Regions from separate parts of the Streptomyces sp. NPDC012835 genome, predicted to be linked through region 1. Evidence: riboswitches for the same ligand, from Rfam matches in the RefSeq annotation. Region 1 holds a riboswitch; each other region holds the start of a gene.
What was found. A riboswitch is a leader RNA that binds a small molecule or an ion and turns the genes downstream of it on or off. The one in region 1 is predicted to bind thiamine pyrophosphate.
Positions count from the first base shown of each region.

Region 2: another riboswitch for thiamine pyrophosphate. It lies ahead of thiO (glycine oxidase ThiO); the one in region 1 lies ahead of ACFY6S_RS28430 (thiamine ABC transporter substrate binding subunit).
Region 3: another riboswitch for thiamine pyrophosphate. It lies ahead of thiC (phosphomethylpyrimidine synthase ThiC); the one in region 1 lies ahead of ACFY6S_RS28430 (thiamine ABC transporter substrate binding subunit).

Region 1 is NZ_JBIBBW010000008.1:261,265-263,577, reverse strand. It holds gene ACFY6S_RS28435 (ABC transporter permease) at 1-260, opposite strand, end outside; gene ACFY6S_RS28430 (thiamine ABC transporter substrate binding subunit) at 329-1,447, opposite strand; TPP riboswitch at 1,531-1,656, opposite strand; gene rlmN (23S rRNA (adenine(2503)-C(2))-methyltransferase RlmN) at 1,695-2,313, opposite strand, start outside.
Region 2 is NZ_JBIBBW010000002.1:325,538-327,850, forward strand. It holds gene ACFY6S_RS08930 (NAD(P)/FAD-dependent oxidoreductase) at 1-1,060, opposite strand, end outside; TPP riboswitch at 1,260-1,373, shown strand; gene thiO (glycine oxidase ThiO) at 1,371-2,313, shown strand, end outside.
Region 3 is NZ_JBIBBW010000005.1:178,161-180,473, forward strand. It holds gene thiC (phosphomethylpyrimidine synthase ThiC) at 1-956, opposite strand, end outside; TPP riboswitch at 949-1,093, opposite strand; gene ACFY6S_RS22190 (YibE/F family protein) at 1,164-2,313, shown strand, end outside.

The sequences.
Region 1 (2,313 bases):
ACCGCGCGCAGCACCCCCTTGCCCGGAAAGTCGAAGCGCGCGAACACATAGGCGCCGGGCAGCGCGATCAGCAGGGTGAGCGCGGTCGACACGAGCGCCTGCCAGGTGGTGAACCACAGGACACCGAGGATGTCGGGGCGGCTCAGCACACCGGTGATCCGGCCGAACTGCCAGCCCTCGCCGGTCCTCAGCCCGCGCCCGACGATCGCGGCGACGGGGTAGGCGAAGAAGACCGCGAAGAACGCGAACGGCACGGCCATGAGGGCGAGCCGGACGGCGGTCGCCCGCCGTGCGGCCCCTCCGGCCCGCCCTGCCGGCCTCTTCGCCGTTACTTCACTACGAGCGAGGACCACGACTGGACCCACTGCTCACGGTTGGCGGCGATCTTCGCCGGCGCGACGGTCTCGGGCCGCTCGACGGTGGCGCCGAACTCGGTGAAGAGGGCGGGCAGCGCGACCTTCTCGACCACCGGGTTCACGAACATGTTCAGCGGCATGTCCGCCTGGAACTTCTCGCTGATCAGGAAGTCCAGCAGCGCCTTGCCGCCCGCCTCGTTCTTCGCGCCGGTGAGCAGCCCGGCGAACTCGGTCTGCCGGAAGCAGGTGCCGGTGGCCACCCCGGTCGGAGCCGTCTTGGGCCGCGGCTTCGCGTACAGCACCTCGACCGGCGGGCTGGAGGCGTACGAGACGACGAGCGGGCGCTCGGCCCCGGCCTTCCTGCCGCCGGCCGAGCCGGAGAAGTTCTCGTTGTACGCCTGCTCCCAGCCGTCGACGACCTGGACGCCGTTGGCCTTCAGCTTCTTCCAGTAGTCCTGCCAGCCGTCGTCGCCGTAGCGCCCGACCGTGCCGAGGAGGAAGCCCAGCCCCGGCGAGGACGTGGCGGCGTTCTCCGTCACCAGCAGGTTCTTGTAGGCGGGCTTCACCAGGTCGTCGAAGGACGCGGGGGGCGCGAGCTTCTTGTCGGCGAAGTACTTCTTGTCGTAGTTGACGCAGATGTCACCGGTGTCGACGGGCGTGACCCGGTGCCGGTCCCCGTCGAGGCGCGCCGCCGGGTCGACCCGGTCCAGGTTCTTCGCCTCGTACGGCGTGAACAGGCCGTTGTCGAGCGCGCGGGAGAGCAGGGTGTTGTCGACGCCGAAGAAGACGTCGCCCTGGGGCGCTCCCTTGGTGAGGATCTCCTTGTTGAGGGCCTCGCCCGCGTCGCCGCTCTTGAGCACCTTGACCGTGTAGCCGGTCTCCTTGGTGAACTCCTTCAGCACGGAGGGTGAGGCGTTGAACGAGTCGTGGCTGACGAGGGTGACGGTCCGGGACTTCGTACCGCCGGATCCGCCGTCCGCCGCTTCGCCCGCGCCGTCGGAGCCGCCGCAGGCGGCGAGTGTCGAGACCCCGAGCGCGGTGGTGATCGCGACGGCGGCCAGTCCGGCGGCCCGGTTACGGGTGGTGCTCACTGGTTTTCCTCCTGGGATGTCCAGGAGAAGACGCGGCCCCGCCCCGGCATCCGGGCGACCGGAACCGGGGCAGGGCGCAACAGCTTGAGTGGTGTCCGAACTTCCTACCCAGAATGACCTGGGCAAGGTTCAGAGGGTCTGCGGCCGCTGCCCGCTCTCACGGACATGTGCCGCACTCTCAGCGCTGTGGCGCTCCCCTGTCGGAAATCGAGTGGTGCTTTCCGGCCCAGGCTACAGGTGTACGGTCTCAGCGCTCCGAGGCGGCCAGCTGTCCGCACGCGCCGTCGATCTCCTGACCACGGGTGTCGCGTACGGTCACGGGCACTCCGTGGGCGGCGATGGCCTCGACGAACTTCTTCTCGTCCTCGGGGCGCGAGGCGGTCCACTTGGACCCCGGGGTCGGGTTGAGCGGGATCAGGTTGACGTGCACCCGCTTGCCCTTGAGCAGCCGGCCCAGCCGGTCGCCGCGCCACGCCTGGTCGTTGATGTCGCGGATCAGGGCGTACTCGATGGAGATGCGACGGCCGGACTTCTCCGCGTACTCCCAGGCGGCGTCGAGCACCTCCCGGACCTTCCAGCGGGTGTTGACCGGGACGAGGGTGTCGCGCAGCTCGTCGTCGGGGGCGTGCAGCGACACGGCGAGGCGGCATTTGAAGCCCTCGTCGGCGAACCGGAGCATCGCCGGGACCAGACCGACGGTGGAGACGGTGATCCCGCGCTGCGAGAGGCCGAGTCCGTCGGGCTCCGGGTCGGTGAGCCGGCGGATCGCCCCCACGACGCGCTTGTAGTTGGCCAGCGGCTCGCCCATGCCCATGAAGACGATGTTGGAGAGCCGGGCGGGACCGCCGGGCACCTCTCCGTCGCGC
Region 2 (2,313 bases), on a different contig from region 1:
GCCTGCCGACGGCCAGCAGCGCCACCAGCACCCCGTCCCGCAGCCACACCGCCGACCACGCCGCGCCCGCCGGGTCGCCGCGCCGCACCAGGGTGTCGGCCGCGGCGTGGTGGCCCGCGTACTGCACGAACCGGCCGAACTGCTCGGACCAGAAGTACGGCACCGGGTCGTAGACCCGCTCGCTCTCGCCCACCACCCGCGCCGCGACGGTGTGCGGCCCCTGGAGCGCGTTGTCCCAGTGGTGGACCAGCAGCCGTTCGCCGTAGCGGGCCGAGGGGAAGGACGCGCAGTCACCCACGGCGTACACGTCGGGCAGCGAGGTGCGCAGCCCCTCGTCGGCGGTGACGGAACCGTCCGGGCCGAGCGCGATGCCGGAGTCCGCCAGCCAGCCCGTGGCGGGCCGCGCGCCGATGCCCACGACCACGGCGTCGGCGGAGAGCCGCCGCCCGTCGTCGAGCGTCACCGTGCCGGGCTCGACGGCCTCCACGCGCGCGTGGGTGAGGAGTTCGGCGCCGCTCTCCGCGTACCAGCCGGTCATCGGGGCCGTGACCTCGGCGGGCAGCGCGCCCGCGAGCGGCCGGTCCGCCGCTTCGACCACCGTCACGGCGCACCCGGCCTCGCGGGCCGCCGTGGTGAACTCGGCGCCGATCCAGCCCGCCCCGACCACCACGATCCGCCGCCGCTCGCCGAGGACCGGGCGCAGCCGCACGGCGTCGTCCAGCGTCCGCAGCGGATGGACCCCGGCGACCCCCGCGCCGCCGGGCAGGCCGACCGGCTCAGCGCCGGTGGCGAGCACGAGCACGTCGTACGGAACGGGTCCGGCGGCCGTGTCCAACTCGCGGTCGGCGGGGCGCACTCCGGTCACGTCGAGGCCGAGCCGCAGATCGACGGAGAGCGCGCCGAAGTCGATGTCGAAGGCCGAGCTGTCGGCCTTGCCGAGCAGCAGCGCCTTGGAGAGCGGCGGCCGGTCGTACGGCGGGTGCGGTTCGGCCCCGATCAGGGTGATCGGGCCGCGGTAGCCCTTCTCCCGCAGGGCGACGGCCGTCTGTACGCCGGCCATGCCCGCCCCGACGACGACGGCGCCCGGTCCCCCGGTCCGCCCCGGTCCCCGCCGCCCCTGGTGTCCCTGGTGTCCCTGCTGCTCCGGCTCGCTCACCCGGTCACCTTACGCAGAGGGCGCGACGGCCACCGCACGCCGGGCGTGCCGCGGCGCGGGCGCCCTTACCGCACCGGCGGGCCGGGCGTTAGTCTGGCGGGCGACACTACCTCGCGGGAGTCCGGACGCACCGGGCTGAGAGGGAGGCTGACGCGGCCTCCGACCGTACGAACCTGATCCGGGTCATGCCGGCGAAGGGAGGGGCTGGACGCCCATGCAGTCGTCTCGTACCGGTCGCACCGGCAGTGACGTCCTCGTCGTCGGGGGCGGGATCATCGGTCTCGTCACGGCCTGGCGGGCCGCGTCGCGCGGGCTGCGCACCGCCGTCGCCGACCCCGATCCGGGCGGCGGGGCCGCGCGGGTCGCGGCCGGCATGCTGGCCGCCGTCACCGAACTCCACCACGGCGAGGAGACGTTGCTCCGTCTCAACCTGGCGTCCGCCGAGCGCTACCCGGCGTTCGTCGCCGAGCTGGAGGCCGCGAGCGGGCAGGACACCGGCTACCGCGCGTGCGGCACGCTCGCCGTCGCCCTGGACTCCGACGACCGCGCCGAGCTGCGCGAACTGCACGCGCTCCAGCAGCGTTCGGGGCTGGCCCCCGAGTGGCTGACCGGTCGCGAGTGCCGCCGGCTCGAACCGATGCTGGCGCCCGGCGTACGCGGCGGTCTGCGGGCGGACGGGGACCACCAGATCGATCCCCGGCGGCTGGCGCGCGCCCTCCTGACGGCCTGCGAACGCGCCGGGGTCGTCCTGCACCGCGCCGGCGCCGCCCGCCTCGGCGTCGTACGCGACCGGGCCACCGGCGCCGTTCTGTCCGACGGCCGTGTGCTCCACGCCGACCAGGTGGTGCTGGCCGCCGGCAGCCTCAGTGGCACGCTGGAGGGCGTACCGGACGAGGTGCGCCCTCCCGTGCGGCCCGTCAAGGGCCAGGTGCTGCGGCTGAGCGTGCGGCCCCCGTACGCGCCGTTCCTGAGCAGGACCGTACGGGCCGTGGTGCGCGGCGGCCACGTCTATCTGGTGCCGCGCGAGAACGGCGAGCTGGTGATCGGTGCCACCAGCGAGGAACGCGGCTGGGACACCACCGTCACGGCGGGCGGGGTGTACGAGCTGCTGCGCGACGCGCACGAACTGGTCCCCGGCATCACGGAGTTGCCCCTCA
Region 3 (2,313 bases), on a different contig from region 1:
CCGGTCTTGCGACGGGCCGTCAGCGGCACGTACCGCAGCAGTACCCCCGCGTGGACGGTCATGTAGTCGACGCCCTGCTCGGCCTGTTCGATCACCGTGTCCCGGTAGATGTCCCAGGTCAGCTCCTCGGCCTTGCCGTCGACCTTTTCGAGGGCCTGGTAGAGCGGGACGGTGCCGATGGGCACGGGGGAGTTGCGCAGCACCCACTCGCGGGTGGTGTGGATGTTGCGGCCGGTGGAGAGATCCATGACGGTGTCGGCTCCCCAGCGGGTCGCCCAGGTCATCTTCTCCACCTCCTCCTCGATGGAGGAGGTGACCGCGGAGTTGCCGATATTGGCGTTGACCTTCACCAGGAACCGCTTGCCGATGATCATCGGCTCGATCTCCGGGTGGTTGACGTTGGCGGGCAGTACGGCCCGGCCCGCGGCGATCTCCTCGCGTACGACCTCCGGGGAGACGTTCTCGCGGATCGCGACGTATTCCATCTCCGGGGTGACCTCCCCGGCACGGGCATACGCGAGTTGGGTGACCGCCCGGCCGGGGTGGCCGCGGCGCGGGCGGCGTGGCCGTCCGGGGAAGACCGCGTCGAGACCCCGTAGATCGGTCACTGCGCTCCGGAGCACTCCCCCGCGCGGCGAGGTGTGCTTGAGGCCGTCGTCCTCGGGGCGGACCGGCCGCCCGTCGTACTCCTCGGTGTCGCCGCGCGCGACGATCCAGTTCTCCCGCAGGGGCGCGAGGCCACGGCGTACGTCGGTTTCCACCGCGGGGTCGGTGTACGGCCCCGACGTGTCGTACAGCGTCACATCCTTGCCGTTGGTGAGGTGCACCTGCCGGACCGGCACCCGGAGATCGGGGCGTGAGCCCTCCACATATCCCTTGTGCCAGCCGATGGACTTCCCGGCCTCGTTCGGATTTCCCGAATCGGAGGCAGGCGTGCGTGCGTCCTGAACGGTCATGAGACCTACTCCCTACGCCGGCATTACCCGGTAACAGGTTCAGCGGTCGACGCAGCTCAGGCGGGTGGGGAAGAGTCCCGCACCACCTCGTTCAGCGCCCTCTCAGCCCGGTGCTCCGAGCTCCCGCGTGTGCAAAGGTGTCTCCACGCTAGCGCCATTTCGGGCGTGCTGAACAGAGGGCCCCCTCCTTCTTGCGATGATCTGGCGGTGACCTCACCCCAGCAGACTCACGAGCCGCACGGCCACTCGCACAGCCATGGGCCCGCCGCGCCGGTCTCGCTCCATCTCCGTAAGGTGATCGCGGCGGTCCTGATCCCCTTCGCGGCCGCGGTCGTCGTCGGGCTCGCCGTTCTCTGGCCGGGCGGCGCCCCCGCCCACGAGCGCACCGGTGTGGGCTTCGACCGGCAGACCGAGCAGGGACGCGTCGTACAGCTCGAACGGGTCGACTGCAAGGACGTGAACGCCTCGCAGGTCCCGGCGACCGGTGACACGTCCACGCCGCAGGGGCGCGAAGCGGTGCAGGAGGAGACCGGCACCTGCAAGAAGGCCACGATCGAAGTCACCAGCGGCAAGGAGAAGGGACACACGTTCGTCGAGATCGTCCAGCCGGACGCACCGCGGCAGTTTCACGTGAAACAGGGCGTGGTGGTGGCGTACGCGCCTGACGCTCCCCGCGATCTCCAGTACTCCGTGACCGATGTGGACCGCCAGTTCCCCATGGCCCTGCTCGCCGGCATCTTCGCCCTGGCGGTGGTCGTGGTGGGACGCATGCGCGGAGTCATGGCGCTGGTAGCGCTCGCCATCTCCTTCGCCATCCTGACGCTGTTCATCCTGCCCGCGATTCTCCAGGGCTCGAACCCGCTGATCGTGGCGGTCGTGGGGGCGAGCGCGATCATGCTGATCGCGCTCTACGCCTGCCACGGTCTGACGGCCCGTACCTCCGTCGCGGTACTCGGCACGTTGATCTCACTGCTGCTGATCGGGCTGCTGGGGTCGCTCTTCATCGGCTGGGCGAGCCTGACCGGCAACACGGACGACAACACCGGTCTGATCCACGGTCTCTACCCCGAGATCGACATGAGCGGTCTGCTGCTCGCGGGGGTCATCATCGGATCGCTGGGTGTGCTGGACGATGTGACGGTGACCCAGACTTCGGCGGTCTGGGAACTGCGTCAGGCGGACCCGACCATGGGACCGCGCGCCCTGTACCGCGCGGGCATCCGGATCGGCCGGGACCACATCGCCTCGGTGGTCAACACCCTCGTACTCGCCTACGCGGGCGCGGCGCTGCCGCTGCTGCTGCTCTTCTCGATCGCGCAGTCGAGCGTCGGCTCGGTCGCCAACAGCGAGTTGGTGG